Phreatobacter oligotrophus: one gene and its partner. The protein of the gene in region 1 interacts with the protein of each later gene in a pairwise test. Links are inferred from orthologs where the notes say so. Each region holds a gene or a part of one and is shown on either strand. Other genes may lie near its edges. The genes, in order: ssb and C8P69_RS05340.

Region 1 (14,966 bases):
GTGCCGGGCGAGAAGGACCCGCGCCGCCTGAAGGACATCCTCGGCCAGACCGCGAAGCTCGAATTCCGCCTCGTCGACCAGTCCATGACGCCGGAACAGGCGATTTCGGGCCGTCCGCCGGCCGACAGCGCCATCCTCTATGAGGAGGTCAAGGAGGGGAATCGCGTCGTCCAGCAGATCCCCTACGTGATCCAGCGCCGCGTCATCGTCTCGGGCGAGGAGCTGATCGACGCCCAGGCCGCGTTCAACGCCCAGCAGGCGGAATGGGTGGTGAGCTTCCGCTTCAATGCCTCGGGCGGCCGCAAGTTCGCCCAGACCACCACCGAGAACGTCAACCGGCCCTTCGCCATCGTCCTCGACAACAAGGTGATCTCGGCGCCGGTCATCCGCGAGCCGATCCTCGGTGGTTCTGGCCAGATCTCCGGCCGCTTCACGGCGGAGAGCTCGGCGAACCTCGCCCTGCTGCTGCGCGCCGGCGCGCTGCCCGCTCCGCTTACCGTCGTCGAGGAACGCACCGTCGGCGCCTCGCTCGGCCAGGATTCGATCACCTCGGGCACCCGGGCCGCGATCATCGGCTCGATCTTCGTGCTGGTCTATATCTTTGCGACCTATGGGCTTTTTGGCCTTTTCGCCAACATCGCCGTCATCGTGAACGTCGTCATGATGTTCGGCCTGCTCAGCCTGATCGGCGCGACGCTGACGCTGCCCGGCATCGCCGGCATCGTGCTGACCGTCGGCATGGCCGTCGACTCCAACGTGCTGATCTTCGAGCGCATCCGCGAGGAATCGCGCGCCGGCCGAAGCGTCATCGCCTCGATCGATGGCGGCTTCACCAAGGCCATGGGCACCATCATGGATGCCAACGTCACCCAGCTCCTCACCTCCATCATCCTGTTCTACCTCGGAACAGGCCCGGTGAAGGGCTTCGCGCTGACGCTCGGCCTCGGCATCGTCACCACCATGTTCACCGCCATCACCTTCACGCGCTACCTCGTCGTGCTGTGGCTGCGCTGGTTCAAGCCGGCGCGGGTGCCGATGTGACCGGACGGCAGGGAGACTGAAGACCGTGCGCCTGCTCCGACTCATCCCGGACGACACCAAGTTCGGTTTCATGCGGTTCCGTCCGATTGCCTTCGGCATTTCGGCCTTCATCGCCGCTGCGACCATCATCGGCTTCCTGACGATCGGCCTGAACATCGGCATCGATTTCAAGGGCGGCACCCTCGTCGAGCTTCAGACGAAGCAGGGCAACGCCAATCTCAGCGAGCTGCGCACCCGCCTGCAGGCCGCCAATGTCGGCGACGTCCAGCTGCAGGAGTTTGGCGGTCCCAACCTCGTCATGCTGCGCTATGGCGAGCAGCCCGGCGGCGAGCGGGGACAGCAGGCGGCCTTGCGCCGCGTCACCGGCCTGATCGAGGCCGATTACGACATCCGCCGCACGGAGGTCGTCGGTCCGACCGTGTCGGCCGAGCTCGTCCAGATGTCGGTCATCGGCGTGATCCTCTCGATCCTCGCCGTGCTGATCTACTTGTGGTTCCGCTTCGAATGGCAGTTTGCCGTGGCGGCGATGATCGCGACGCTGCACGACGTGACGGCCATCATGGCCTTCTACATCTTCACCCAGTCCGATTTCGACATCACCTCGATCGCCTCGGTGCTGACCATCATCGGCTATTCGCTCAACGACACCGTCGTGGTGTTCGACCGAATCCGCGAAATGATGCGCAAGCACAAGAAGATGCCGGTGGCCGAACTGCTCGACATCGCCATCAACTCGACCCTGTCGCGCACCACCATCACTGCCACCACGACCTTCCTCGCGCTGCTCGGCCTGTTTTTCTTCGGCGGCGAGGTCATCCAGGGCTTCACGGCCTCGATGCTGGTCGGCGTCATCATCGGCACCTATTCGTCGATCTTCATCGCCTCGCCCATCCTCATCTATCTCGGCCTGCGCACCGGCGGCTTCGGCGCCACGCGCCAGGCGGAGGAGGAGGGCGACGCGGCGGCCAAGGCCCGGGCCTGACGTGGCCCGCGGCGAGCCGATCCGCGTCCTCCACGACGGCTTCGTCCCCGGTCGCTTCGCCATCGACGCCTATGGGCGAGGCGGCTTTCGCTTCGCCGACATGAGCCATCGCGGCTCCATCCTGGCGCTGCCCTCGGGCATTCATGCCTGGCCAGTCATGTCGCTCACGGATGTCGGCGTGGAGAGCTTCGACAAGGCCGTGGCCGAGCGGGCCGCCATCGATGTGCTGCTGCTCGGCACCGGCCCGACCCCAATTCCGGTTGATGATGCGATCCGCTGGATCCTGCGCGATGCCGGCATCGGCCTCGAGGTCATGGCGACCGGCGCCGCGGCGCGCACCTACAACATCATGCTCGGCGAGAATCGCCGCGTCGCTGCCGCCCTCATGGCGGTGGATTGAACCGGCATGGACGTTCCGCCCCGGCCCGAGGCTCTCACTGCTGCCTTCGCCCATTGCGACGCGGCCGTGCGCGAGGGCGACAAGGACCGCTGGCTCGCCAGCCTCTTCGCGCCGGAAGACAGGCGCGCCGACCTTCTGGCGCTCTATGCCTTCAACCTCGAAGTGGCCTCGGTGCGCGAGCGCGTGCGCGAGGCGCTGCCCGGCGAGGTCCGCCTGCAATGGTGGCGCGATGTGCTGGAAGGCGCGGGGCGGGGGGACGTCCAGTCCCATCCCGTGGCCGCCGCCCTCCTCGACGTGGTGCAGCGCCACCGCCTGTCGGTCGCCCCGCTTGTCGCCTTGATCGATGCGCGGGTCGCCGATCTCTACGACGACCTCTTTCCGACCGTCGGTGATCTCGAAGGCTATTGCGGCGAGACGAGTTCGGCCGTGATGCAGATGGCCGCCCTGATCCTCTGCGGAGGCGACGATCCCCGCTCGGCCGATCTCGCCGGCCATGCCGGCATCGCCTATGCGGTGGCGGGGATGTTGCGCAGCTTCGCGCCGCTGGCTGCCGCCGGACGCGTCCAGCTTCCTGCGGAGATGCTGGAGGCACAGGGCGTCACGCGCGAGGACATCGTCGCGCGGCGGAAGCCGGAGGCTGTGCGGTTGGTCCGGAACGAGGCGATCGCCCTTGCGCGGCGCCATCTCGCGGCGGCCGAAGCGGCGATGAGCGGCGCCGATCGGCGGACGCTGGCGGCCTTCGTGGGTCTTGCGACAGTCGGGCCGCGGCTCGACCGTCTCTCGCGGCATACGGATCCCTTTGCGCCGGCCCCCGACCTGCCGCAATGGCGCAGGCAATGGGCCATGTGGCGCTGGGCCCGGCGCTGGGCGCGGCAGGATCGCCGCGCCTGATCGTCAGGCGGCGTCGGCAACCTTGCGGGCGATGTACTCGATCTCGCCGCGCTGGAAGCCGAGGTCGGCCAGGGCGCGGTCATCGAGCTGGGTCAGCTCCTCGCGGGTGCGCAGGTAGACAATGTGGGCCTTGAAGCGGGCGATCAGGGCGTTGAGCAGGTACAGCATGGCGGACAACCTCGAACGGACAGACGATCATTCGTTCGCGAACGATCTGACGCTTACATAGTCATTTTGCTGCAGTTGCGAGATGAGAAATTGTGCACCGCAGCTATGCCTTGGGCACATGGGGCGTTAACGGCGATTAACCAAGCATCGCCAAGGCGATGAAGGTCGCCGCGCCGGCCGCGAGCGCGAGGCCCGAGACCCCGGCGAAGATCGCCCCGAAACGTCCCGACCCCAGCGCCAGTCCGTAAGCCGCCTTGGCCAGGGTGTTGGCCGCGACGGCGATCAGCATGGCGCGGGCGGCGGCCTCGACGGTCAGGCCATGGCCGGCAAGCCCCGCCGCGGTGATCACCGGCGCGTCCACGTCGGCAAGGCCGGAGAGGGCGGAGACCGCGAAGACGCCCGCATCGCCGAACCAGGCTGCTCCCGCGCGCGTGGCGAAGGCGATGGCGCTGAGCAGGACGGCCAGCTGGATGACCCGCCAGAGATCGAAAGGATTGGTGGCGGCGGCCTCGGCATGGTCGCCGGTGTCCCGGCGCGCCAGGATGAGCGCGGCTCCTGCGGCGACCAGCGCACCGGCGCCAAGGGCCGGGCCCACCAGCGGCAGGGCCGCTGGCGCCAGTGTCGCGATGATCAGGCCGGTCCGGACATACGAGACGACACCGGCCGCCAGCGCTCCGGCCGCGAGGCGCGGCGCATCTCCGCCTTCGGCGGCGTGGCGGGCATTGGTGATGGTCGCAGCCGTCGAGGAGAGAAGCCCGCCGACCGCTCCGGCCACGAGCTCGCCGTGCCGTTCGCCGAGCAGCTTCACCGCGACATAGCCCACGAAGGAGATGGCCGCGAGCAGGATGGCGAGCGTCCAGATCCGCGCCGGCGAGACCCCGCCGAAGGGGCCGATGGGGTCATTCGGCACGAGCGGCAGGATGACGAAGGTCATGGCCAGCAGCACGATGGCCGCCCGCAGTTCCGCGAAGGTGAGCGCCTCGACGAAGCGGTGAAGCCCCTCCCGGGCCGCCAGGATGCAGACGAGGATGACGCCGCCCGCCCCGGCGATCCGGAGATCACCGATCACGGCCAAGGCGCCGAGTGCGAAGGGGACCATCGCCGCGGCGACCGAGGTGACGGAGAAGCGTCCCTCGGCGACCTGTTCGCGATACTGGAACAGGCCGAACACCGCGGAGAGGCCAAGGAACATGGCGGCGAGGAGCAATCCGCGCAGGCCCTGCGCGCCCAGCGCCTGGTCCAGCGCGGCCGACAGCCCGCCAAGTCCGCCGATCAGCGTGAAGGTGCGCAGTCCCGCCGTGCGCTGGCCATCGCTCTCGTCGCGGTCGCGCCAGTGCCGCTCGGCGCCGACCAGCGCCCCGATGGCGATGGCAATGCCGAGACGCTGCGCCAATTCGAGGTCTGTCATCATGGGTCCTGGCGACGGGACGCGTGACGTCCCGCCGGGGATCCTATCACTCCGCCGCCTCGCGCTTCACCTTGATCGGCCGGCGCTCCAGAACCTCGGCGAGGAACCGGCCGGTATGGCTGCGCTTCTCGCGGGCGATGACCTCGGGCGGCCCCTCGGCCACCACTTCGCCGCCGCCGTCGCCACCCTCCGGGCCCATGTCGATGATCCAGTCGGCGGTCTTGATGACCTCAAGATTGTGCTCGATGACCACAACGGAATTGCCCTGCGCCACCAGCTCGTGCAGCACTTCGAGGAGCTTCGCCACGTCGTGGAAGTGCAGGCCGGTCGTCGGCTCGTCGAGAATGTAGAGGGTCCGCCCGGTCGAGCGGCGCGACAGCTCCTTCGACAGCTTGACGCGCTGCGCCTCGCCGCCCGAGAGCGTCGTCGCCTGCTGGCCGATATGGATGTAGCCGAGGCCGACCTCCGACAGGGTCTTCAGGATGTCGCGCACCCGCGGCACCGCCTTGAAGAACTCGACGCCCTCGTCGACGGTCATGTCGAGCACGTCGGCGATCGACTTGCCCTTGAACACCACCTCAAGCGTCTCGCGGTTGTAGCGCTTGCCCTTGCAGACGTCGCAGGTGACGTAGACGTCGGGCAGGAAGTGCATCTCGATCTTGATGACGCCGTCGCCCTGGCAGGCCTCGCAGCGGCCGCCCTTGACGTTGAAGGAGAAGCGCCCGGGCTCGTAGCCGCGCGCCTTGGCCTCGGGGAGGCCCGCGAACCATTCGCGGATCGGCGTGAAGGCGCCGGTATAGGTCGCCGGGTTCGAGCGCGGCGTGCGACCGATGGGCGACTGGTCGATGTCGATGACCTTGTCGAGATGCTCGATGCCCTCGATGCGGTCATGCGGGGCAGGGGCCTCGCTCGCCCCGTTCAGCTTGCGGGCGATGGCCTGGTAGAGCGTGTCGAGCAGCAGGGTCGATTTTCCGCCGCCGGAGACGCCGGTGATGCAGGTGAAGAGCCCCAGCGGGATGTCCACCGTGACATTCTTGAGATTGTTGCCGCGGGCGCCGACGACCTTGAGCGCCCGGCCCTTCTGCGGCTTGCGTCGCTTCGGCAGCGGCACGCCCATCTCGCCGGTGAGGTACTTGCCGGTGAGGGAGGCGGGATCGGCCATGATCTCGGCCGGCGTGCCCTGCGACACGATCCGACCGCCATGGATGCCGGCGCCGGGGCCGACATCGACGACGTAGTCGGCCTGGAGGATCGCGTCCTCGTCATGCTCGACGACGATGACGGTGTTGCCGAGATTGCGCAGGCGCTTGAGGGTCCCGAGCAGGCGCTCGTTGTCGCGCTGGTGCAGGCCGATGGAGGGCTCGTCCAGCACGTAGAGCACGCCGGTGAGGCCCGAGCCGATCTGGCTGGCGAGGCGGATGCGCTGGCTCTCGCCGCCCGACAGCGTGCCGGAATTGCGGCCGAGGGTCAGGTAGTCCAGGCCGACATCGACGAGGAAATGCAGCCGCTCGCGGATCTCCTTGAGGATGCGCGTGGCGATCTCGTTCTGCTTGGCCGTCAGGCGGCCGGGCAACTCGTCGAACCATGCGCGCGCGCCGCGCACCGACATCTGCGAGACCTCGCCGATGTGGACAGCGCCGACCTTCACGGCGAGCGCCTCCGGCTTCAGGCGGAAGCCGTTGCAGGCCTTGCACGGGACAGCCGAGACGAAGCGGGAGATTTCCTCGCGCGCCCAGTCGCTCTCGGTCTCCTTCAGCCGCCGCTCGAGGTTCCGCACCACGCCCTCGAAGGTCTTGGTCGTCTCGTAGGACCTGAGGCCGTCGTCATAGCGGAAGGTGACGGTCTCCTCGCCGGTGCCGAAGAGGATGGCCTTCTTCGCGACCTCCGGCAGCTTGTGCCAGGGCGCGGTGAGCGAGAAGCCGTAGTGCTTCGACAGGGCGTCGAGTGTCTGGGTGTAGAAGGGCGAGGTGGACCGGGCCCAGGGGGCGATGGCGCCCTTGCGCAGCGACAGGTCCTTGTCGGGGATGACGAGGTCCGGGTCGATCGTCTGCTCGACGCCGAGGCCGTCGCAGGCCGGGCAGGCGCCGAAGGGGTTGTTGAACGAGAACAGCCGCGGCTCGACCTCGGAGATGGTGAAGCCCGAGACGGGGCAGGCGAATTTTTCCGAGAAGAGCAGGCGCAGCGGCTCGCCACCCTCGGTCTTGCTGTCGGCGAACTCGATCACGGCGATGCCGTCGGCGAGCTTCAGCGCCGTCTCGAAACTGTCGGCGAGGCGTGTGGCCATGTCCGGCCGCACGACGATGCGGTCCACCACCACGTCGATGTCGTGCTTCAGCTTCTTGTCGAGGGCCGGGGCATCGGCGATCTCGTAGAAGGCGCCGTTGATCTTGACGCGCTGGAAGCCCTTCTTCTGCCAGTCCGCCAGTTCCTTGCGGTACTCGCCCTTGCGGCCGCGCACGGCCGGGGCGAGCAGGTAGAGGCGCGAGCCCTCGGGCAGGGCGAGGGTCTTGTCGACCATCTGGCTGACCGTCTGGCTCTCGATCGGCAGACCGGTGGCCGGCGAATAGGGCACGCCGACGCGGGCCCAGAGCAGGCGCATGTAGTCGTAGATCTCGGTGACCGTGCCGACCGTCGAGCGCGGGTTCTTGGAGGTCGTCTTCTGCTCGATGGAGATGGCCGGCGACAGGCCGTCGATCTGGTCGACATCCGGCTTCTGCATCATCTCGAGGAACTGCCGCGCATAGGCCGAGAGGCTCTCGACATAGCGGCGCTGGCCCTCGGCATAGATCGTGTCGAAGGCGAGCGACGACTTGCCCGAGCCGGACAGGCCGGTGAACACCACCAGCGAGTCGCGCGGAATCGTCAGGTCGACGTTCTTCAGATTGTGCTCGCGCGCGCCGCGCACCGAAATGAAGCGGGAGTCCGGGCGGCGGACGTCGTCGCTGAACTTGTCGAACAGATCGCTCATCGCAACGGGCTCACGGGCGGCGGCAGGCGCGCGGGAAAGGGTGACGCTTAAACGGGACGGCGGCAGGGGCATGGCAGCAGGATGCCGGCCGCTCCCTCCGTCCAAAGGTAGAAACGCTCGAAGTGGAAAACCAGACCTGTGCCGTCACGGGATGTGTGCCGTGCACCAGAATCGTCGCGTTGGGGACCTCGGGTGCGGAACCTGACGGACCTTGCGGGCAAAGACAAGAACAAATATAGAACGAATGACCGCTGGCCGATCACGGAGCGGGTGGTTGGGGATATCCGAGGGTTTTCCGTCGGGACGCGGTGACGCATCGCGCCGAACGTGGGAAGCCTCGCACCTCGTGAGCGCAAGGCGCCCCGGGCCTCAGGCCGCGGGGAAAGGGAGAGCGACGATGGCAGGCAGCGTCAACAAGGTCATCCTGATCGGCAATCTGGGGCGCGACCCCGAGGTTCGTCGCCTCAACAACGGCGAGCAGGTCTGCAACCTGCGCCTCGCCACCACCGAAACCTGGCGGGACAAGGCCTCCGGCGAGCGCAAGGAGCGCACCGAGTGGCACCAGGTGGTGATCTTCAACGAGAACCTGGTCCGCGTCGCCGAGCAGTACCTGAAGAAGGGCTCGAAGGTCTATGTCGAGGGCCAGCTTCAGACGCGCAAATGGACCGACCAGTCCGGCGTCGAGAAATATTCGACCGAGGTTGTCCTGCAGCGCTATCGCGGCGAGATGACCCTGCTCGACGGCCGCGGTGGCGGCGGGGGCGGCGGCGACTATGCCGACGAGGGCTTTGGCGCCTCGGGCGGCGGTTTCGGCGGCGGCCAGGTCGAGGGCCGCGGCTCCATGGGTGGCTCCGGGGGGCGACAGGAAGCGCCGCGGCGGTCCGCTGCGCCTGCGGGCGGCCGCCGCATGGACGATGACGAGATCCCGTTCTGACGCCTGCCGCGATGAGCGATGTGCCGGTGACGGTCGCCCTGAGGCGGGCGACCGCCGACGATCTCGGCTTCGTCATGGCCACCGAGCGCCTGCCGGAGCATGAGAGCTTCATCGGTCGCTGGAGCGCCGATCGCCATGGCGCCGCCATGGCCTCCGAGGATTTCGCCTATCTGATCGCGCTGGCGGAGGGCGAGCCGGTCGGCTTCGCCATCCTGCGCGACCTGACCGATCCCCACGGCAATGTCGGGCTTCAGCGCATCGCCATGGTCGCGCCGGGCAGGGGGCTCGGGCGGGTCTTCCTGGCGTCCCTGCTCGACTGGGTCTTTCGGGAAACGGCCTGCCATCGCCTCTGCCTCGAGGTCTTCACCGCCAACACCCGTGCCCGCCATGTCTATGCGAGCCTCGGCTTCGTCGAGGAGGGCATTCTGCGCGAGGTCGTGCGCCGGGCGGATGGGACGCGCGTTGACCAGGCGCTGATGTCGATCCTCAGGCCGGAATGGCTGGCGCTGCGTTCGGCGGACTAGCGCACGGCAAGGAAGCAGAGCGCCCCGACGGCGAGGAAGACCGGCCAGGCGATGTGACGGCCGCGGCTGAGGGCGAGGATCGCAACCCCGTGGAGCACGAAGGTGACGCCGATCCCGATGATCGCGATCCGGCCGGCTTCACCCTGCGGGGCCAGGGCAAGCGCCGCCAGAACCACAGCCATCCCGGTCCAGGCGAGCGAGGTGATGTGCCAGGCGTGGCGCAGCACCTGCCGCAGGAAGGCGCTCTTCAGAACGCCGACGCGCGGTTCGATCGCGAGCAGCGGACCGATCAGCCGCCTCTCGCCGATCCAGGAATGGACGATGCTGATCGCGACCGTGAGAACGGCGGCGGTGAGAAGGGCGACGCTGCTCATGACCATCTCCATACGGGTGCGTATGGATACGCTAGGGCTGACTCTTGCCCGCGTCAATACGGCAGCGTATGGAATGCGCATGAAGGACAGCCTTGATCGCTCGGCCTGGGTTTCGGCGGGTCTTGCGGCCCTCGCCGACAAGGGGCTCGACTCGGTGCGCGTCGAACGGCTCGCGACCGACCTCAAGGTCACCAAGGGCAGCTTCTACTGGCACTTCCGCGATCGCGCCGACCTGCTCGCCATGATGGTCGAAGCGTGGCGGACATCCGCAACCGCCGACATCATCACCCGGGTCGAGGCCCGGGCCACCGCTCCGGCGGACCGGTTGAAGGCGCTGTTCGCCACGGTCCTGCGCGCCGACGGGCGCCTCGAAATGGCGATGCGCGACTGGGCAGCGCGCGATGCGGGCGTGGGGGCGGTGGTGGCCGAGACCGACGCACGCCGCGTCGCGTATGTCGAGGCGCTATTCGCCGCCATCGGCGTGCCGGGGGCGGAGGCCGGTGCCCGAGCCCGCTTCGCCTATCAGGCGCTGCTCGGCCATTTCCGCATGGGAGCGGGCGCGGCGGACGAGCGCGCCCGTGAAGAGCGCGCCCGCGAGGCGCTGGAGATCATCCTGCCGCTGATGAGCCGGCCGTGACCATCACACCACCCGCGGCGCCAGGATGGTCCACAGCGCCCGGCCGCCAAAGAGGCCTGCGGCAAGGCCGGTGACGGCGCCGAAGGCCATGCCGTAGGACCAGCCCGACACCGCCGCAGGCGCGATTGCGGTCATGGTGCCGTGGACAAACTTGGCGGTGAACAGGGTCATCATCAGCACCAGGGTCAGGCTTTCCCCGCCAAGACGCACATGGCGCGGCCCCTTGGCCAGGAGCCAGCGCCCCTGCAACCAGTAGCCGACCGCGGCGCCTGCAGCATAGGCGAGTGCGTGGGCCGCCAGCGCCGCGCCCGAATGCGGCAGGGCCAGCAGGGCGGGCAGGGTGAGAAGGCCGATCGCCGGCAGCAGATAGACGATGGTCAGCGGGATGGTGCGCTCCTGCCGCGAGCGCCAGCCGACCAGGATGAGGACGGCGAGGAGCGGCCAGACCCACAGGGGTGCGGAGGTCAGGATCAGCATGGGAAATCTCCTGGGATGAGCGATGTAAATGAACTTGACATGAGAAAATGAGAATGTAAATAGCATTCATATTGCCCACGGAGACGGACCATGACCCTCGCACCGCTGCTCGCAGCCCCCCTGGCCATTCAGCTCCATGCCATCGCCGCCCTGTCGCTAATACCACTGACCCTCGTCCAGCTGGGCCGCCGCAAGAGTGGCGTCTGGCACCGGCGCGTTGGCTGGGCCTGGGTGATCCTGATGGCGATCACCGCCGTGTCCTCGTTCTGGATCCACGGCATCCGGCTGTTCGGCCCCTTCAGCCTCATCCACATCCTGTCGGTGATCACGCTTCTAACCCTCGTCCATGCGATCCACGCCCGCCGCACCGGCAACATGCGCGGCCATCGCCTGGGGATGCTGGGTGTGACGGCGGGCTGGGCCGGGGCAGGGCTCTTCACCCTGCTGCCCTACCGCATCATGGGACAGGTGGTCTTCGGCGGCTGAAGTCAGCCGCGGAACACCGCCCTGATGCCATCGATGACGAACTGCACGGCCAGCGCCGCGAGGATGATGCCGAGGAGCCGCGACACCACGGCATTGCCCAGCGTCCCCAGCAGCTTGTTCATGCCCTCGGCCATGGACAGGCAGATCCAGGCGACGAAGACCACCACCGCCAGCACGCCGATCAGCGTCGCCATCATCACCGTGCTGCCCGCGGCCTGACCGGCGAGCAGCAGGGTCGCGGTGATGGCGCCGGGGCCCGCCAGCAGCGGGATCGCCATGGGGAAGGCGGCGACGTTGACGATGTGCTCCTTGTCGATGGCCTCCTTGGCCGTCTCGCTCTTGCGGCTGGCGCGCAGCCCGAAGACCATCTCGAAGGCGATCCAGAACACCAGGAGGCCGCCGGCGATCCGGAAGGCCGGCAGGGAAATGCCGAGCATCCGCAGGAGCCAGTCGCCGAAGAAAGCGCAGGCGGCAAGGATCAGGAAGGCGATCAGGCAGGCGCGCCAGGCGACCTGCTGGCGCTGCGCGGCGGAGAAGCCCTGGGTGACCGCCAGGAAGATCGGCACAAGCGCGATCGGCTCGACGATCACGAACATGGTGACGAGGGCGCCGGTGAGGAATTCGAGCGTCATCGGGACCCTGTTCTGCCGCTGTTTCCGGGAGATTGTGACCCCGCGAGACCCGCGTCGTCCACAGGGCTGACAGGAACCTTTCCAACCCATTGAAAACAGGGCGCTATCTGGTGCCCTGAAATCGCCGCCGGGGTTGGTTATCCCGAGCGGAATCGGATAGAAGGTCCGGGTCCCGCGGATGGCCTCCATCCGCCCCATCGGAAGAGTTCTCTTGGCCGAAGACGACGACAAGACGCCGGCGGGCGCCACGCCCACCGACCCGACCGAAATTCGCCCCGTCTCGATCACGGACGAGATGCGGCGGTCCTATCTTGACTATGCGATGAGCGTCATCGTCAGCCGTGCGCTGCCCGATGCCCGCGACGGCCTGAAGCCGGTCCACCGCCGCATCCTCTACTCGATGCACGAGAACGGCTACGAGTGGAACAAGCCCTATCGCAAGTCGGCCCGCGTCGTCGGCGACGTCATCGGTAAGTACCATCCGCACGGCGACCAGTCGGTCTACGACGCCCTCGTCCGCATGGCGCAGGACTTCTCCATGCGCGTCGAGCTCATCGACGGGCAGGGCAATTTCGGCTCGGTCGACGGCGATCCTCCGGCGGCCATGCGTTACACCGAGGTGCGCCTCGAGAAGATCGCCGGCGAGCTGGTCTCCGACCTCGACAAGCAGACGGTCGATTTCCAGGACAACTACGACAATTCCGAGCGCGAGCCGAAGGTTCTCCCGGCCAAGTTCCCCAACTTGCTGGTGAATGGCGGCGGCGGCATCGCCGTCGGCATGGCCACGAACATCCCGCCGCACAATCTCGGCGAGATCATCGATGCCTGCATCGCCACGATCGAGAAGCCCGAGATCGAGATCGAGGAGCTGATGGACTATGTGCCGGGGCCGGATTTTCCGACCGCCGGCCTCATCCTCGGCCGCGCCGGCATCCGCCAGGCCTATCTCACCGGCCGTGGTTCGGTGGTCATGCGCGCCCGCACCTCGATCGAGACGCTGCGCAAGGAGCGCGAGGCGATCATCGTCACCGAGATCCCGTATCAGGTGAACAAGGCGCAGATGCTGGAGCGCCTCGCCGAACTGGTGCGCGAGAAGAAGGTCGAGGGCATCTCCGAATTCCGCGACGAGAGCGACCGCGAGGGCATGCGCGTCGTCATCGAGCTGAAGCGCGACGCCGTCGCCGACGTGGTGCTCAACCAGCTCTTCCGCTTCACTGCCCTGCAGCAGAGCTTCGGCTGCAATTTCGTGGCGCTGAACGGCGGCCGTCCCGAGGTGATGAACCTCAAGGACCTGCTCGTCACCTTCATCGCCTTCCGCGAGGAGGTCGTCTCCCGCCGCACCAAGTTCCTGCTCGGCAAGGCGCGCGACCGCGCCCATGTCCTGTGCGGCCTTGCCATAGCCGTGGCGAATATCGACGAGATGATCCGCATCATCCGGACATCCGCCGACCCGGCCTCCGCCCGCGAGGCCCTCATGGGCCGCGACTGGGACGCCCGCGACATTGCCTCGCTGATCCAGCTGGTCGATGATCCGCGCCATCCCATCAACGCCGATGGCACCTACCGCCTGTCGGAGACGCAGGCCCGCGCCATCCTCGACCTGCCGCTGCGCCGCCTCACCGCCCTCGGCCGCGACGAGATTGGCGACGAGCTGAAGACGCTGGCCGACGAGATCACCGATTATCTCGACATCCTGCGCTCGCGCGCCCGCATCCTCGAGATCATCACCAACGAGCTGAAGTCGGTGCGCGACGAGTTCGCCACGCCCCGGCGCACCGAGATCGTCGACGGCATCGGTGAGTTCGACGATGAGGATCTGATCGCCCGCGAGGACATGGTCGTCACCGTCTCCCATGCCGGCTACGTCAAGCGCGTGCCGCTCTCGACCTACCGGGCGCAGCGCCGCGGCGGCAAGGGCCGCTCCGGCATGCAGACGAAGGACGAGGATTTCGTCACCCGCCTCTTCGTCGCCAACACCCACACGCCGATCCTGTTCTTCTCCTCGAAGGGCCAGGTCTACAAGATGAAGGTCTGGCGCCTGCCGCTGGCCGCGCCCCAGGCGCGCGGCAAGGCCTTCGTCAACATCCTCCCGCTGGAGCCGGACGAGCGCATCACCACCGTGCTGCCGCTGCCTGAGGACGAGGCCACCTGGGGCGAGCTCGACGCCATGTTCGCGACCACCCGTGGCACGGTCCGGCGCAACAAGCTGTCGGACTTCGTGCAGGTCAATCGCGGCGGCAAGATCGCCATGAAGCTCGACGAGGGCGAGGGCATTGTCGACGTCGCGGTCTGCACCGAGGCGGACGACGTGCTGCTGACCACCGCGCTCGGCCAATGCATCCGCTTCGCCGTGCCGGAGGTGCGCGTCTTCAAGGGCCGCGACTCCATGGGCGTGCGCGGCATCACGCTCGCCGAGGACGATCGCATCATCTCCATGGCGATCCTGCGCCACTTCGAGGCGAACTCGGAGGAGCGCTCGGCCTATCTCAAGATGCGCCGCGCCATTGCGGGCGAGGCGGCCGGCTCGGAAGCGGCCGACGAGGAGGAGAGCAACGGCTCCGGCGAACTCGCCGCCGATCGCTATGCCGCGATGTCGGCGGCCGAGCAGGTCGTGCTCACCATCTCCGAGAACGGCTACGGCAAGCGCACCTCGTCCTTCGAGTACCGGATCACCGGGCGCGGCGGCAAAGGCATCGTCGCCATGGCGGTGAACGAGCGCAACGGCCGGCTGGTGGCATCCTTCCCCGTGGAGGAGCGCGACCAGATCATGCTGGTGACCGATGGCGGCCAGCTCATCCGCTGCCCCGTCTCCGGTATCCGGGTCGCCGGCCGCGGCACCCAGGGCGTCATCGTCTTCGATACCCACGAGACCGAGAAGGTGGTCTCCGTCGAGCACATCTCCGACGAGGGTGACGAGGAGGAGGGTGACGGACCCGAGGCCGAGGGCGGTGAGGCCACCGAGGGCTGAGCTCGGTCTTCCGACCCGAAACGCTTTTGATCGCCCGGCCCCGTGCCGGGCGATTGCGTTTGGTCAGGCGGTCAGT
Region 2 (15,050 bases), on another replicon or contig:
GCGCAGGTCAGCCTTGGTGGGAGCGGTCATGGGGGAGGAGTAGCGGAGCGCAGCCGGGGTGTCACCGGGCCTCGCGTCGGTCGAGCATTGAGGACCATGGATGCAATGGCCCCACCCGCACCCTCCCCGCGCTGCGCGCAGGGAGGGGGACCACGGCGTCGCTTCACTGCCGGCGAGGGTGGGGCCAGGCCCAACCGCCCCAGTATGACCGGGAGGTCGAAGTCTGCCTCCCTGCGCGCAGCGCGGGGAGGGTGCGGGTGGGGCATGAAAAGCCGAGCTGGAGAAGTAAGGCGGCGGGATCGGGCTCCGCCCTCCCCGTCATGCCCGGGTTTATCCCGGGCATCCACGCCTTGAACACCGCGCCATGAAGAGAAGTCGTGGATGCCCGTCACAAGGCCGGGCATGACGGGGGGAGGTTCGGGAGCCAGGAACGGGGGGCGTGGGCTATCGAGCCTTCAGCCGCACGGCAGCCGGCGGCCTTGTCGCCATCGCCACGCCGCCCGCGAATTCAGTGGAGCCACTCTGCCGTTGGACGATCGATCCCGGGAACCTACCTAAGTAGGTGGGCGCCGTGTTGCCCAAGTCCACGGACAAGGGCAGGGACAGCTCCCTCAAGATCGATAAGGCCCCGGGGATATGTGTGTCCTGACGTACGTCGCAGCTCCGAGGTCAGAGATAGGTCGGATCATCAGCCGGCGGAAGACCCCTCCCCGTCCACTCCCGCCTTTTTCGCTCGCGCGATTTTCACCGCTCCCATCCCTCCCGCCCCGTTGACGCTTCCCGCCCGCGCGGCGCAAGAAGCCTCGCCCGAAGACACGCCGTCGCAGGAAGCCAGCCATGCCGCTGCCGAAGCCCGTCGCCGCCCTCGCCCCGCCGATGCCGGAGCCGCTGATCCAGCGCTTCAAGGCGATCGTCGGCGACCGCTACGCCATCACCGACGCGAACGACCAGGCGCCCTACCTGCGCGACGACCGCGGCCTCTATATCGGCCGCACCTCGCTGGTGGTGCGCCCGGCGAACACGGAAGAGGTCGCGGCGGTCATGGCGCTCGCCCACGAGACCGGCACGCCGGTCGTGCCGCAGGGCGGCGCCACCGGCCTTGTCGGCGGGCACGTGCCGCATGAGACCGGCGCCGAGATCGTCATCTCGCTGAACCGCATGACGGCGGTGCGCGCCGTCGATCCGGCCGGCAATACCATGACGGTCGATGCCGGCGTGACCCTGCAGCAGGCGCAGGACGCGGCAACCGAGGTCGGCCGGCTCTTCCCGCTCAACATCGGCTCCAAGGGCTCCTGCACCATCGGCGGCAATCTCTCGACCAATGCCGGCGGCACGCAGGCCATCGCCTATGGCATGGCGCGCGACCTCGTGCTCGGGCTCGAGGTGGTGCTGGCGGACGGCCGCATCTGGCACGGCCTCAGGACCCTCAAGAAGGACAATACGGGCTACGACCTGAAGCACCTGTTCATGGGGGCGGAGGGCACGCTCGGCATCATCACCGCGGCCGTGCTGAAGCTCTATCCGGCCCCTCGCTCCATCGAGGCGGCCTGGGTGGCGGTCCCATCGGCGGAGGCGGGCCTTGCCCTCCTGAACGCCGCGCAGGAGCGCGCCGGCCCCTCCGTCACCGGCTTCGAGCTGATGCCGCGCAACCTGTTCGACTTCGTGCTGAAGCACCTCGCCGGTGCGCGCGATCCGCTGGCCGAGCCCTCGCCCTGGTACTGCCTGATGGAGCTTTCCAGCGCCTCGGCCTCCGGCATGCGCGAGACGCTGGAGGAGATCCTCGCCGCCGGCTTCGAGGAGGGCATCGTCACCGACGCGGCGCTCGCCGATTCCATCGACCAGCGCAACGGCTTCTGGCGCCTGCGCGAGGGGATGAGCGAGGTGCAGAAGATGGAGGGCGGCTCGATCAAGCACGACGTCTCCGTGCCCGTCGCCGCGGTCCCGGCCTTCATCGCCGAGGCGGTCGCGGCATGCCTCGCCTACATGCCGGATTGCCGCCCCGTGCCCTTCGGCCATCTTGGCGACGGCAACATCCACTTCAACGTCAGCCAGCCCGTCGGCATGGACAAGGCCGCCTTCCTCGACCACTGGGACCGGGTGCAGACCATCGTCCATGACATCGTGGCGAAGCATGGCGGCTCGATCTCCGCCGAGCACGGCATCGGCCGGATGAAGCGCGACCTGCTGCCGGGGGTGAAGGACCCCGTCGCCATGGACATCATGCGGCAGGTCAAGGCGGTCCTCGACCCGAAGAACATCCTCAATCCCGGCAAGGTGCTCTGACCGGACCACCGCGGCCCGAAGGCCGCGGCGGGAGCTGTCGCCACCTCAGGCAGCGACCTTGCCGAGGAAGCCCTCAACCGCGGTGCTGACATTGCCGGCGGAGGCCTCGACCGCCCGCGCCGTGTCGTCCATGGCCCGCGACGAGGAGGCCGAGACCTCGGCCTTTCCGGCGATATCGCCGATGGCCTGCTCGATGCGCAGCGTCAGCGCATTGGCCTCGGCGATGCTGCGGTTGATCTCCTCAACCGCGCTCGCCTGCTCCTCGATCCCCGCGGCCAGCGCCGAGGCGTTGCGGTCGATCAGCTCCATCCGCTCGGTGATGGCGCGGATGGCGCCGACCGCGCCGACGGTCAGGTTCTGCACGGAGCCGATCTGCTGGGCGATCTCTTCCGTTGCCTTGGAGGTCTGGACGGCCAGCGACTTCACCTCGGAGGCGACGACGGCGAAGCCTTTGCCGGCATCGCCGGCCCGGGCCGCCTCGATCGTGGCGTTGAGGGCGAGGAGATTGGTCTGCTCGGCGATGGACTGGATCAGCGCCACCACGGCGCCGATCTTCTCGGCGGCGCCGGAGAGCTCAGCGATGTTGCCGTTGGCCGCGTGGGCCTCGCCGGCGAGTTCCCGCACGACGCCGGCGGTCTCGCTGACCTTATGGGCGAGTTCGCCGACCGACGAGGACAGCTGGTCGCTGGCGCCGGCCACCGCGCTGATATTGGTGACGGCGGCGCGGGCCGAGCTGGTGGCGGCCTGGACCGTGTCGGCCGTGCCGGCGGCGGCGCCGCGGACGGTGGCGGCGGCCGTGCCGAGCTCCGCCATGCCGCCGCGGACCTTGGCGATGACACCGGCGATCTCGGCCTTGAAGCCGGCGATGGCCTTTTCGAGATCGGCCTGGTGGCGGGCCTTGTCGGCGGCGCGGGAGCGATCCTCGGCGGTCGCGGCCTCAAGCCGGCTCGCCGCCTCCTTGGCCTCCTGCACGGCGCCGTCGGAGACGACGAAGGCATTCGCGAGGCGATTGCAGAGCCAGGCGAGCGCCACGGCCTGGGCGACGAGGATCACGGCGTGGATCACCACGCGGACGAGATCGCCGCCCTGCGGGAAGACCGCCATGGGGTAGATGAAGTTGAGGCCGAGATGATGCACGGCCACGAGCGCCGTATAGGCGGCGACCGAGTGCCAGCAGCACCACAGCGCCACGATGGCGAGGCCGGCGAAGAAGGCCATGTGCATGTCGATCTGGTAGACGGACCCTTCCATGGCGAAGGTCAGCAGCGCGACCAGCGCACCGCCCGACAGGGAGGAGGCGATGCGGGCCGCGGCGTCCGTGCGCCCCCCGCCGATGGCGAGCAGGCCGGCGGCCGACACCACGACGACGGACAGCGCGCCGAGCATCAGGGCGCCGCCGCGCGCCACCAGGACAGCGAGCGTCACGGCCGAGAGGCTGACGATCACGCCTTGCATGACACGCGCGACGGTCACGCGGAGCTTGTCGAGGGTCGGCGACGCCTCGACGGTCGTTGCAGTCGTGCTGAAGGTCATGGGGTTCGCACCACGGTGAGAGACATGAGTGGAGACAGGCAGGCCGTCGCCAGGGCCGCGTCGACGACGAGGCCCGCGCCGGCGGCATAGAGACGGGCGACGAAACCGGGGGTCCCGGCGCTGGCGATCACGACGCGGTTTCCCGAGGAGGCGCTGTGCAGCGTTCCGTCCGCGCGCGCGGCGATGGCGGCGGCGCCGCCGTTGTCGCCCGACCAGGCGATGACGGCGACCGCGCGCCCGTCACGCGGAGCCGCGGCGAAGACCAGCGGCGTGACGAGGCTCACGGCTGCAGCCAGCGGCAAAACGAGGGCAGTCCGAGCGGAGGACCGTCGGGGAGGCTGCATGGTACCAGGGACCGGCGAAGAGGATCACGACGCGGATGGGGGCGGCCGCGACAACCATATTTCACCGGAACAGGTTGCAGAAAACTTAACCATCAATTGAAGGTGTTCATTTACCGGCAACCTCAGTCGAAGAGCCGTCCCTGCCGCGGTGGCTCGGCGGCCGCGCTGGCGCGCCGGGCGGGCTCAGGCCGCGCCACCGACAGAGGGGCCGAGACGGGCGCCTGGATCTCCGGGCCGTCATTGGCGACCTTGTTGACCGCGGTCGAGACGGCGACGAGCTCCAGCTCGGTCTGCACGGGCGGCTCCAGCAGAGCGGCCGCCTCATCGGGAGTTGTCGCCGGATCGAGCCAGGCATCCCAGTTGGCGGGGTCGAGGATCACCGGGGTGCGATGGTGGATCGCCGCGAGCGGCGGCACGGCCGGCGCGGTCATCATGGCGACGGTGTCGACCTCCGAGCCATCCGGCGAAGTCCAGGTCTCCCACAGCGCCGGAAAGGCGAAGAGCCCGCCATCCGGCCGGCGCGCCATGTAGGGCGTCTTGCTGCGCCCCTGTGTATGCCACTCGTAGAAGGCGTCGGCCGGCATGAGCGCGCGGCGGCGGGCGAAGGCGTTGCGGAAGGACGGCTTCTCGCGCGCCGTCTCGGTGCGCACGTTGATGACGAGGGGAAAGTCCTTGGGGTCCTTCACCCAGCCGGGGATGAAGCCCCAGCGCATCAGCACGAACCGCCGCTTGCCATGGTCGATCGTGACGACGGGCACGGGCTGGGTCGGGGCGATGTTGTAGCGCGGCGGGAAGTTCGGCCGGTCATCGTAACCGAAGGCCTGCTGCATCACTTCCGGGATCGTCTTGATGGCGTAGCGCCCGCACATGAGGTCCTCGCGATCCGTCCCGCCTTGCGGTTCTGCCGCGACGGAAGGGCTTTAAGCCTTCCTTCACCGCACCCATGGCTCATAGACATCTAGGATCGGGGGTTTTCACTGTCTATGCTCGACGTCGTTCGCCAGGAGGCCGATAGCGCGTTGACGCCGGAACGGCTGCGCGCCGCCAATATCCATCCGGATACGTGGCTGGCCACCGACTACCTGAACCATTTCAACGAGGTCATCATGCTGCTCGAGCTGGTGCCCTCCATGCCCGATTGCCTCGAGGACGTGCTCACCTGGGAGCCGGCGACCTACGAGGAGCATTTCGTGCGCTCCAGCTATCGCGACAAGGACCTGGTGCTGGCCGCCTTCGCGGCGGCGCCGCCCGGCCCGAAGCGCCGTTTCCTCGTGCTGGTGGCCGAGATGGACACCATCATGCTGGATGCGTTGGCGCAGCTCCGGCTGCATGGCGGCACGCCGCTCGGCGGCGCGGTTGCCGAGGAAGCCGCCCACCTTCTCAAGCATCTCGTGACCCGCGCTGCCGGTGTCATGAACGGCATTGCCGGCGCCGACGAATCCTCGACCCAGGACGCGGTCGACGCGCTGATGACCCGGTGAGCACCGCCGCCGGCTCGGCCATGGCGGCCGATCGCGCCTATCCCGCCCGCCCCATCCTCGCGGTCTCAACCGCCGTGGTGCGCAACGGCAATGTCCTCGTGGCGCAGCGGGCGCGGGCGCCCGGCGCGGGGCTCTACAGTCTGCCGGGCGGGCTCGTCGAGGTCGGCGAGACGCTGGCCGAGGCCGCCGCCCGCGAGCTCATGGAGGAGGTCGGCGTGCTGGCCAGCCCGATCGGCCTGTGCGGGGCGCGCGACATCATCGCCCGGGACGCTGATGGCCGCATCGAGCGCCACTTCGTCGTCCTCACCTATGCCGCCCATTGGGAAAGCGGCGAGGGCCTGCGCTCGGACGAGGCGACGGACGTGCGCTGGGTGACCCTCGCCGGGGCCCGCGCCCTGCCGACGACGGACGGGCTCATCGCGACGCTCGAGGCGGCGATCGCCCTCGCGGCGCGCTGAGCGCCACCGTCAACCACCGGCGGAGCTTTTCGTTGCGGCGCGGCCCGGCCTGCCGCATATCTCCCGCATGACCCGGCTTCTCGCCACCCTCGCCATCGCGGTCCTCGCCAGCGCGCCGCTGGCGGCTCAGCCGGCCCGCGCGCCGGCGCCCGAGGCGGCCATGCCGCCTGCCGCGCTGCAGGCGCCCTACGAGCCGCAACTCCTCCGCCTATCCGAGATCATCGGCGCGCTGCACTACCTGCGCACGCTCTGCCAGGGGCCGGAGGAAGGCGCCTGGCGGCGCGAGATGCAGGCGCTGCTGGATGCCGAGGCGGCGGGCGGCGAGCGGCGTGAAAGGCTCGTCCAGGCCTTCAACCGCGGCTATGGCGGATTCGAGCAGACGCACCGCACCTGCACCCCCGCAGCGCGGGTGGCGACGCGCCGTTACGTCACCGAAGCCCGGCGCATCGTCGCGGACCTCACGAGCCGCTACGGCAACTGACGGCGTTGTACACAGGAGACACCGCCAGATTCTTCACGCACGTTAACCTTCTGGTCAGAAACGGATGCCGCCCGGGCGCCGCCATGCTACGGTCCGTGGACGAGACAGGCCCGATCAACGGGCCCGCCAGTGGACGTGATGATGTACATTTCTCCCGCGACGCCCGCCCGCTCGGCCGAAGCCGAGGACCAGCGCCACGCCGCCATGGGCTACGTCTCCGAGGCCTTCGCGGAGGCCCGGCTCGACGGGCTCGACATCGATTGCATCGCGCAGGCGGCGATCTTCGCCTCCTTCGTGGAAATGGTCGCGACCTATGGCGAGGAGGCGACGGCAACCTTCGCCGACCGTCTCGCCGAACGGGTGCGCGCCGGTGAGTTCACCGTGGACCGCTCCTCGCACTGAGCTGGTCTCGCTCCCCCAACGGCAGAGGCTCCGGGACGCAACGTGGACCCTCGCAGGCTGGCTCTTCTCACGGGACTTGTGACGACCGTGGTGCTCGGCGTCGCGGTTATCCGGATCATGCCGCGCGAGGCGCCGCGAATCGTCGAGCCGGCCGTCCCGGCGACGCCGCTGCGCGCCACCATCCGTGACGTGACGCCCGGTCCGGGCGACCCGCCGGCCTCATCCACCATCGCCGCACAGGCACAGCCCGCCCCGCCGCCGCCCCCCGCGGCAACGCAGGCTCCCTCGGCACCGATCTCCCCTCCTCCGGCAGCGACGCCAGTGCCGGCCCCGCCGGCGGCCAGCGCTCCCGTGCCGACGCCCAATGCCCGCCGCCCGGCCCCGCCGCGGCCGGCCTCGGTCGAGGTGCTTCCCGACAATGAGGACCTGAGGGAGCGCGTCGGATCGATGCGCGAGCGGCTGATGCTCGCGGCGCGCTCCGGCGATATCGGCCGGCTCGGCGTCGTCTTCCAGATGAACGAGACGCTGCCCGTCTTCACCCGGGGCGGCGAGCGCGACCCCGTGGCCTTCTGGAAGAAGGCATCAGGCGACGGCGAGGGCCGCGAGATCCTCGCCATCCTGCTCAACATCCTCGACCTGCCGCCCGCCCTCATCAACAAGGGCACGCCGCAGGAGATGTATGTCTGGCCCTATCTCGCCCATGTGCCGCTGGCGGACCTCTCGCCGCGCCAGTCGGTCGATCTCTACCGGCTGATGACGGCGCAGGACGTGCGGGACATGCGCACGCTGGGATCCTGGGTGTTCTGGCGGCTCGGCATCGGGCCGGATGGCACGGTCCACTTCTTCCTCGCGGGAGAATGACGGAGCGTTAACCCTGCGGATGACCTAGGGTCACGTGACGTCCCGGCGGCGGTCCCGCTTATGATGGCGTTAAGGGCCCGGGAGGTAGGTCGGTGGGGTCCGGTCGCACGCAGCGGCCTCGCGGGAATGCCGACATGCCCGATACATCGGCCCGTCACGTCATCGACGACATCGTCGCCCATCGCGCGCGCGAAGGCCTCACCGACAAGGTGAACCGCCTTATCGACACCTTCGCCGAGAACGCCGACAGCTACACGGCCGAGCAGGCGGTGACGGTGGACGAGGTCATCGCGCGGCTCATCGTCGACATCACGCCGGAGGGGCGCATCGCCATCGCCGAGCGGATCGCCGGCGATCCCAAGGCGCCGCGCCTGGTGATCGAGCAGCTTGCCGGCGACGACTGGGCCGAGGTGGCCTCACCGGTGCTGATGAAATCGCCCCAGCTCTCGGACGAGACCCTGCTGAAGATCATCGACAGCAAGGGTCACTCCCATCTGCTCGCCATCAGCCGTCGGCGGAGCATTACTCCCGCCGTGGCCGAAAGCCTGGTCGAGCGGGGCAACCGCACCGTCATCCGCACGCTCGCCCGCAACCCCGGCGTCGCGCTGTCGCCGCAGGCCCGGCATGACCTTGAAAAGCGGCAGAAGGCGCGGCTGGAAGAGTTGCGGAAGGCCCCGCGCAAGGCGGTGGAATATCCCGCCGAACTCCATCGCGAGGACGGCGAGAAGCCGGTGCGCTGCCGGCTGATCGATATTTCCAAGACCGGCGCGCGACTGACGCTGGCGGCCATGGCCCGGCCGACCGGCCGCCTCGTCCTCAGCTTCGCCAGTGCGGCCGTTCAGCGTCCCTGCGAGCCCGTCTGGCAGGATGGCCGCGACATCGGCGTGCGCTTCGTCTGACGCATCACGCCGAGGGCGAGAGGACCAGCACGGACCAGGTGACGCCCGGCCGCCCGAACATGTCGGGGCGGCTGGCCTCGAACAGGCTGCCCAATCCGCAACGTGACGCGAGCGCCACCGTCTCCGCCGCCGACACCTCGAACATGCGCCGGCCCTCAGGGATGGGCCCGTGGCGGAGCGTCATGACGATGCGGGCGCCCGGCTGTGCGAGATCGGCGAGCCGCGCCATGGCCTGCTCGCGTTCGGCGGCGTCGAGATGCATCCAGACGGCGGTGAGGAGGATCAGGTCGAAGCGCTCGGCCCGTCCGGCCAGCACGGCGAGATCCGGCAGGCCGTCATCGAGCCAGGTGATCGGCCGTCCCGCATGGATCCGCGCGCCGTGGGCACGCAGCTCCGCAGTGGGCTCGACCGCGACGACCGAAAAGCCGCGCGCGGCGAGCGCCGCGGCATCGCGGCCGGTTCCGGCGCCGATGTCCAGCGCATGGCCCGGCGCCTCGGGGAGCAGGTGCAGGACGGGGGCGTGGACCTGCTCGAAGGTGATGCTCTCGTACTGGACCGCGAGGTGATCCGCCTCGCGGCCATAGCCCGCCGTCGAGGCGGTGGTCACGGAGCGCGGTCCTGGAAGCGCACGGCCTCGCCGCCCGAGGGGGTCACCAGCTCGCCCTCCCACATCACCCGGCGGCCGCGGATGATCGTGCCGATGGGCCAGCCCTGCACGGTCTTGCCGTCATAGGGCGTCCAGCGGCTCTTCGAGGCGATCCAGTCGTTGGTGATGGTCACCTTGCGCTTCATGTCGACGATGGTGAAGTCGGCGTCATAGCCGGCGGCGATGCGGCCCTTGCCGGCGATGGCGAAGATGCGGGACGGGCCGTGGCTGGTGAGGTCGACGAAGCGCTCCAGCGTCAGCTTTCCGGCATTCACATGGTCGAGCATGGTCGGCACCAGCGTCTGCACGCCGGTCATGCCGGAGGGCGAGGCGGGATAGGTCTTGGCCTTCTCCTCCAGCGTGTGCGGCGCATGGTCCGAGCCGAGCACATCGACCACACCGTCGACGATGCCGCGCCAGATGCCGCGGCGGGCATGCTCGTCACGCACCGGCGGGTTCATCTGGGCGAGGGTGCCGAGCCGCTCGTAGCAGTCGGGGGCGACGAGGGTCAGGTGATGCGGCGTCGCCTCGCAGGTCGCGACGTCCTTGTGCCGCTCGAGATAGTCGATCTCCTCGGCGGTGGAGATGTGCAGCACGTGGATCTTGGCGTTGTGCCGGCGGGCGATGGTGACGAGCCGCTCCGTGCACATCAGCGCCGCGGTCACGTCGCGCCACACGGGGTGGGAACGCGGGTCGCCCTCGATGCGCTCGCCCTTGCGATCCCGCAGGCGATACTCGTCCTCGGAGTGGAAAGCCGCGCGGCGGCGGGTGTTCTTCAGGATCGAGGAGACGCCCTCGTCGTCCTCGACCAGCAGGGAGCCGGTGGAGGAGCCCATGAACACCTTGATGCCGGCTGCGCCCGGCAGGCGCTCCAGTTCACCCACGTCCTTGGCATTGTCGTGGGTGCCGCCGACCCAGAAGGCGAAGTCGCAATGCATCCGCGCCGTGGCGCGCTTCACCTTGTCGGCGAGGGCCGCCTCGGAGATCGTCAGCGGATCGGTATTCGGCATCTCGAAGACAGCGGTGACGCCGCCCATGACGGCGGCGCGCGAGCCGCTTTCGAGGTCCTCCTTGTGGGTCGGACCCGGCTCGCGGAAATGGACCTGGCTGTCGATGACACCGGGCAGGATGTGCAGGCCGGTGCAATCCACCACCTCGCCGGCCGAGGACTGCGACAGGTCGCCGATGGCCGCCACCTTGCCAGCCGTGACACCGACGTCGCGCAGCGCCGCGCCGTCCTGGTTGACCACCGTGCCGTTCCTGTAGATGACGTCGAAATTCGGCATGGCGCGGCTCCCGTTCTGCGCGCCGGACCTTGCCGCCGGCGCCGCCACGCTTATGTCGAAGAACCTGAGCCCTGCCAAGCAAGCGAATGCCGCATGCCCATGACCGGCCAGCGAGGACCATCGATGCCGAGCGCGTTCCTGTCTGATCGAGGTGTCGTCCGTGTCAGCGGCGACGATGCCGCGCGCTTCCTGCAGGGGCTGGTCACCTGCAATGTCGAGACGCTCCGCGCGGGCGAGGCCCGCTATGGGGCGCTGCTGACGCCGCAAGGCAAGATCGTCGTGGATTTCCTCTGCATCGGCGTCCCTGCCGACGAGGGCGGCGGCTTCCTCCTGGACACGCCGGCCGTGCTGGCGGCCGAACTCGCCAAGAAGCTCGGCTTCTACCGGCTGCGGGCGAAAGTCGTGGTCGAGGACCTGTCGGGACCGCTCGCGGTCACCGCCTTTTGGGGTGACGCGGCGCCGCCTGCGGCCGAAGGTCTCGCGGTGCGTGATCCGCGCCATCCGGCGCTCGGCTGGCGCGTCATCGGGCCGAAGCCAGCGGAGCCGCCTGCCGCGACCGGCGACTATGAGGCGCATCGCATCAGCCTCGGCATTCCGGCCGGCGGCCGCGACTTCGTCTATGGCGATGCCTTTCCGCATGAAGCCGACATGGACCAGCTCGCCGGCGTCGACTTCGCCAAGGGCTGCTATGTCGGCCAGGAGGTGGTGAGCCGGATGCAGCATCGCGGCACGGCCCGCACCCGGGTCGTTCCGGTGACCTTCGCCGATTTCCCGCCCATGGAGGGGCTGGACGTGATGGCGGGCGAGAAGCAGGTCGGCGTCATGGGCTCCTCTGTCCACGGCCGCGGCCTCGCCAAGCTCCGGCTCGACCGCGTGGCGGAAGCGGCGGAGGCCGGCGAGCCGATCACCGCCGGTGGCATTCCGCTGGTGCCGGTGAAGCCGGACTGGGCCAGGTTTGCATGGCCGGGCGAGGCGGAGGCCTGATCAAAGGCCCCACCCGCACCCTCCCCTCTGGCGAGGGGAGGGAGACCACGGTGCCGAGGCTGTTCCGACACGGTGGGGCCTGGCCCAGCCGGTGCCGTCAGTAGCGCGACGTCATGGTCCCCTCCCCTCGCCAGAGGGGAGGGTCAGGGTGGGGCATTCTTTTCCATGCTCACTGGTGGGGCCGTCCTGCCTCACAGGAAACTCTGCGGGTCGACGTCGATCTCCAGCCGGACATTGCCCCGCGGCGCCTCGACCGAGGAGAGCCAGCCGCGCATCCAGCCCGAGAGGTCGAAGGCCCGTGGCGAGCGCGCCAGCAGGCGGACCCGGTGGCGGCCACGCACCAGCGCCAGCGGCGCTTCCGCCGGCCCCAGCACCCGCACCTCCGGCGTCGGCGGCACGGCGCGCACCAGCATCCTTGCATAGGCCTGCGCATCCCCCAGCGCCTCGGCGGAGATGACCAGGGCGGCGAGCCGGCCGAAGGGCGGCAGTTCCGCAGCCTCCCGCATGGCGATCTCCGCCTCGTAGAAGCCCTCGCGGTCGCCCTTGACGATGGCCTGGATGATCGGGTGCTGCGGCTGGTGGGTCTGGATCAGCGCCCGCGAGCCGTCCTTGGCGCGGCCGGCGCGGCCGACCACCTGCTGGAGCAGCTGGAAGGTGCGCTCGCCAGCCCGCGGATCGGCATTGGAGAGGCCGATATCGGCATCGATGACCCCGACCAGGGCGAGGTTCGGGAAGTTGTGGCCCTTGGCGACGAGCTGCGTGCCGATGACGATGTCGGCCTCTCCGCGCGCCACCGCCTCGATCTCCTGCCGAATGCGCTCGACGCCGCCAGCCATGTCGGAGGACAGCACCAGAAGGCGCGCCTCGGGGAAGAGCGTCGCGCATTCCTCGGCAAGGCGTTCGACGCCCGGACCGCAGGCGACGAAGCTGTCGACCGCCTGGCATTTCGGGCATTGCTCCGGCGGGGCGGTGTTGTAGCCGCAATGGTGGCAGACGAGCCGGCGGCGGAAGCGGTGGTCCACCAGCCAGGCCGAGCAGTTCGGGCACTGGATGCGCTCGCCGCAGGTGCGGCAGAGGGTGAGCGGCGCATAGCCGCGGCGGTTGAGGAAGAGCAGCGTCTGTTCGCCGGCCTCGCGGGTGGCGCGGATCTCGCGCTCCAGCGCCGGGGCGATCCAGCGCCCGCGCTCGGGGCCGGCGGTGCGCAGGTCCACCGTGGCGATCTTCGGCATGGCATGGCCGCCGAAGCGCTCGGGCAGGACGAGGCGGCGGTAGCGGCCGCGGTCGGCATTGACGCGGCTCTCGACCGAGGGCGTCGCCGAGGCGAGCACGACGGGGATGGACTGGAGGTGGGCGCGGACCACCGCCATGTCGCGGGCGTGGTAGTGGACGCCATCGTCCTGCTTGTAGGCGCCCTCGTGTTCCTCATCGACGACGACGAGGCCGAGGTCGCGGAAGGGCAGGAACAGCGCTGAGCGGGCGCCGACCACCGCCTGGACCTCGCCGGAGGCAACGCCCGCCCAGACCCGGCCGCGCTTCGTCACGCCGACGCCCGAGTGCCAGGCGGCGGGACGATGGCCGAAGCGGGCGGCGAAGCGGTCGAGGAACTGGGTGGTCAGCGCGATCTCGGGGACGAGGATCAAAACTTGACGGCCGCGGCGCAGCGCCTCGGCGACGCCTTCCAGATAGACCTCGGTCTTGCCCGAACCGGTGACGCCATCGAGGAGCTGGACCGAGAACCGCTCGGCCGCCACCGCATCGCAGAGGGCGAGCGCGGCGGCGTGCTGGGCATCGTTGAGGGCGGCGACCGCATGGTCCGGCTCCAGCCGCGCCAGCACCTCAGGCGGCAGCAGGATCGCCTCCAGCACGCCTTCGTCGACCAGGCCGTCGACGACAGAGGCCGAGACGCCGGCCTCGCGCGCCGCCTCGCCCTTGGCGCGGGCGAGGCCATCGGCGAAATGGGCGAGGAGGCGGCCCCGGGCAGGGGTCATGCGGCCCGGGGTCTCGCCCGTGACGCGGATGCCGACCCGCGGCTTCGGCGGGGCGAGGTCATCGGGATCGCGCAGCGCCATGCGCAGCACCATGCCGCGCGGCGCCAGCGTGTAATCCGCCAGCCAGTCGCAGAGCCGGCGCACCGCATGCGGCACGGGCGGCACGTCGTAGCGCTCGGCAATGTCCTTCAGCCGGTTGTGCGAGACACCGCCGGGCTCGTCGCGCAGGCTCCAGACCGCGCCGATCGTGGTGCGGTTGCCGAGCGGCACGGCGACGACGTCGCCGGGCGCAAGCGTCATCCCCGCCGGGACACGGTAGCTGTAGGGCCGGTCGACGGCGACCGGAATCAGCACGTCGGCATAGAGCGGCGCGGTCATGGGGATGGCCTAGCGCGGCCGGGCCGCGAAGGGAATGGGCGGCGATGTCCGGCCAGCACCGGCGACGGACACCGGCGTTTCACCCTGGAATGTTTCCAATGTTTTCCCAACGGATTGCAGCCAGCGGTTGGCCGGAGTAAATAGCTGACTGTCGCAGTCAACTTTGCGGGCTGCGCCGGAGTTCGCCTTTGATCGTCTGCCACTGCAACGTGCTCAGTGACCGCGACATCCGCGCCTGCCTCGGCGACGGCCCGGACTGCCCGCGCGCGGTCGGCGAGGTCTATACCTGCCTCGGCTGCAGCCCGGAATGCGGGCGCTGCGCCCGCACCATCCGCGCCATCCTGCGCGAGGCCGGCGTCGGCGGTTGCGGCACCTGCCCGGTGGGCGATTGCGCCGGCCATGACGAGGCCGCGCCTGCGCTGATGATCGCCGCCGAGTGAGGCGACGCCAGGCCGCGGTGCGGCGGGTGTCCACCGGCTTGTCACATGCTTCTGGAACGGTGCTAGACTGCGGCGCGTTGGGTGCGACCGCACGACGTTGCACAGCCGGAGCAGGACCATGAAGGGCGACAAGAAGGTCATCGAATATCTCAACAAGGGCCTTCGCAGCGAGCTGACCGCGGTCAGCCAGTACTGGCTGCACTACCGGATGCTGCACAATTGGGGCTTCCTCGACCTCGCCAAGTACTGGCGCAAGGAATCGATCGAGGAGATGGTCCATGCCGACAAGTTCATCGACCGGATCCTGTTCCTCGAGGGCCATCCGAACCTGCAGGTGCTCGATCCGCTGCAGATCGGCCAGGATGTCGGCGAGGTCATCCAGTGCGACCTCAACGCCGAGATCGGCGCCCGCGCCCTCTACCAGGAGGCCGCGTCCTATTGCGAGACGGTGAAGGACTACCCCTCGCGCGACCTGTTCATCGAGCTGATGACCGACGAGGAAGGCCATATCGACTTCCTCGAGACGCAGCTCGAGATCATCAAGACCATCGGCGTCCAGCTCTACATCCAGAAGCACATGGGCCCG

Evidence for each region.
Region 2: the proteins of ssb (region 1) and C8P69_RS05340 interact in binary tests that used the Escherichia coli proteins (3 or more experiments, as listed by UniProt). The link is inferred for Phreatobacter oligotrophus from one-to-one orthologs.

Annotation. Positions count from the first base shown.
Region 1 is NZ_PZZL01000004.1:12,512-27,477, forward strand. Bases 7,164-10,023 are described here. They hold ssb (single-stranded DNA-binding protein), read left to right. Parts: upstream 7,164-8,255; coding sequence 8,256-8,792; downstream 8,793-10,023. Other genes in these bases: uvrA (excinuclease ABC subunit UvrA), read right to left, coding at 7,164-7,858; C8P69_RS09875 (GNAT family N-acetyltransferase), read left to right, coding at 8,804-9,316; C8P69_RS23850 (hypothetical protein), read right to left, coding at 9,313-9,690; C8P69_RS23855 (TetR/AcrR family transcriptional regulator), read left to right, coding at 9,770-10,023. Also shown: protein translocase subunit SecD, read left to right, coding at 1-1,041; protein translocase subunit SecF, read left to right, coding at 1,067-2,023; C8P69_RS09845 (Mth938-like domain-containing protein), read left to right, coding at 2,025-2,423; C8P69_RS09850 (phytoene/squalene synthase family protein), read left to right, coding at 2,430-3,314; C8P69_RS09855 (DUF1127 domain-containing protein), read right to left, coding at 3,318-3,482; C8P69_RS09860 (MgtC/SapB family protein), read right to left, coding at 3,619-4,890; more of uvrA, read right to left, coding at 4,937-7,163; more of C8P69_RS23855, read left to right, coding at 10,024-10,327; C8P69_RS09885 (hypothetical protein), read right to left, coding at 10,331-10,804; C8P69_RS09890 (DUF2306 domain-containing protein), read left to right, coding at 10,895-11,290; C8P69_RS09895 (MarC family protein), read right to left, coding at 11,293-11,922; gyrA (DNA gyrase subunit A), read left to right, coding at 12,134-14,890; C8P69_RS09905 (M20 family metallopeptidase), read right to left, coding at 14,962-14,966. UniProt on the Escherichia coli protein: Plays an important role in DNA replication, recombination and repair. Binds to ssDNA and to an array of partner proteins to recruit them to their sites of action during DNA metabolism. Acts as a sliding platform that migrates on DNA via reptation.
Region 2 is NZ_PZZL01000002.1:273,991-289,040, forward strand. The notes cover bases 11,438-14,381. They hold C8P69_RS05340 (primosomal protein N'), read right to left. Parts: upstream 14,025-14,381; coding sequence 11,850-14,024; downstream 11,438-11,849. Other genes in these bases: ygfZ (CAF17-like 4Fe-4S cluster assembly/insertion protein YgfZ), read left to right, coding at 11,438-11,658; C8P69_RS05345 ((2Fe-2S)-binding protein), read left to right, coding at 14,213-14,381. In the rest of the region: C8P69_RS05260 (5-formyltetrahydrofolate cyclo-ligase), read right to left, coding at 1-30; C8P69_RS05275 (FAD-binding oxidoreductase), read left to right, coding at 838-2,283; C8P69_RS24415 (methyl-accepting chemotaxis protein), read right to left, coding at 2,329-3,816; C8P69_RS05285 (hypothetical protein), read right to left, coding at 3,813-4,100; C8P69_RS05290 (SOS response-associated peptidase), read right to left, coding at 4,283-5,029; C8P69_RS05295 (hypothetical protein), read left to right, coding at 5,144-5,641; C8P69_RS05300 (NUDIX hydrolase), read left to right, coding at 5,638-6,099; C8P69_RS05305 (TIGR02301 family protein), read left to right, coding at 6,167-6,580; C8P69_RS05310 (hypothetical protein), read left to right, coding at 6,722-6,982; C8P69_RS05315 (hypothetical protein), read left to right, coding at 7,025-7,843; C8P69_RS05320 (DUF2336 domain-containing protein), read left to right, coding at 7,978-8,742; C8P69_RS05325 (class I SAM-dependent methyltransferase), read right to left, coding at 8,747-9,349; C8P69_RS05330 (dihydroorotase), read right to left, coding at 9,346-10,674; more of ygfZ, read left to right, coding at 10,798-11,437; more of C8P69_RS05345, read left to right, coding at 14,382-14,464; bfr (bacterioferritin), read left to right, coding at 14,583-15,050.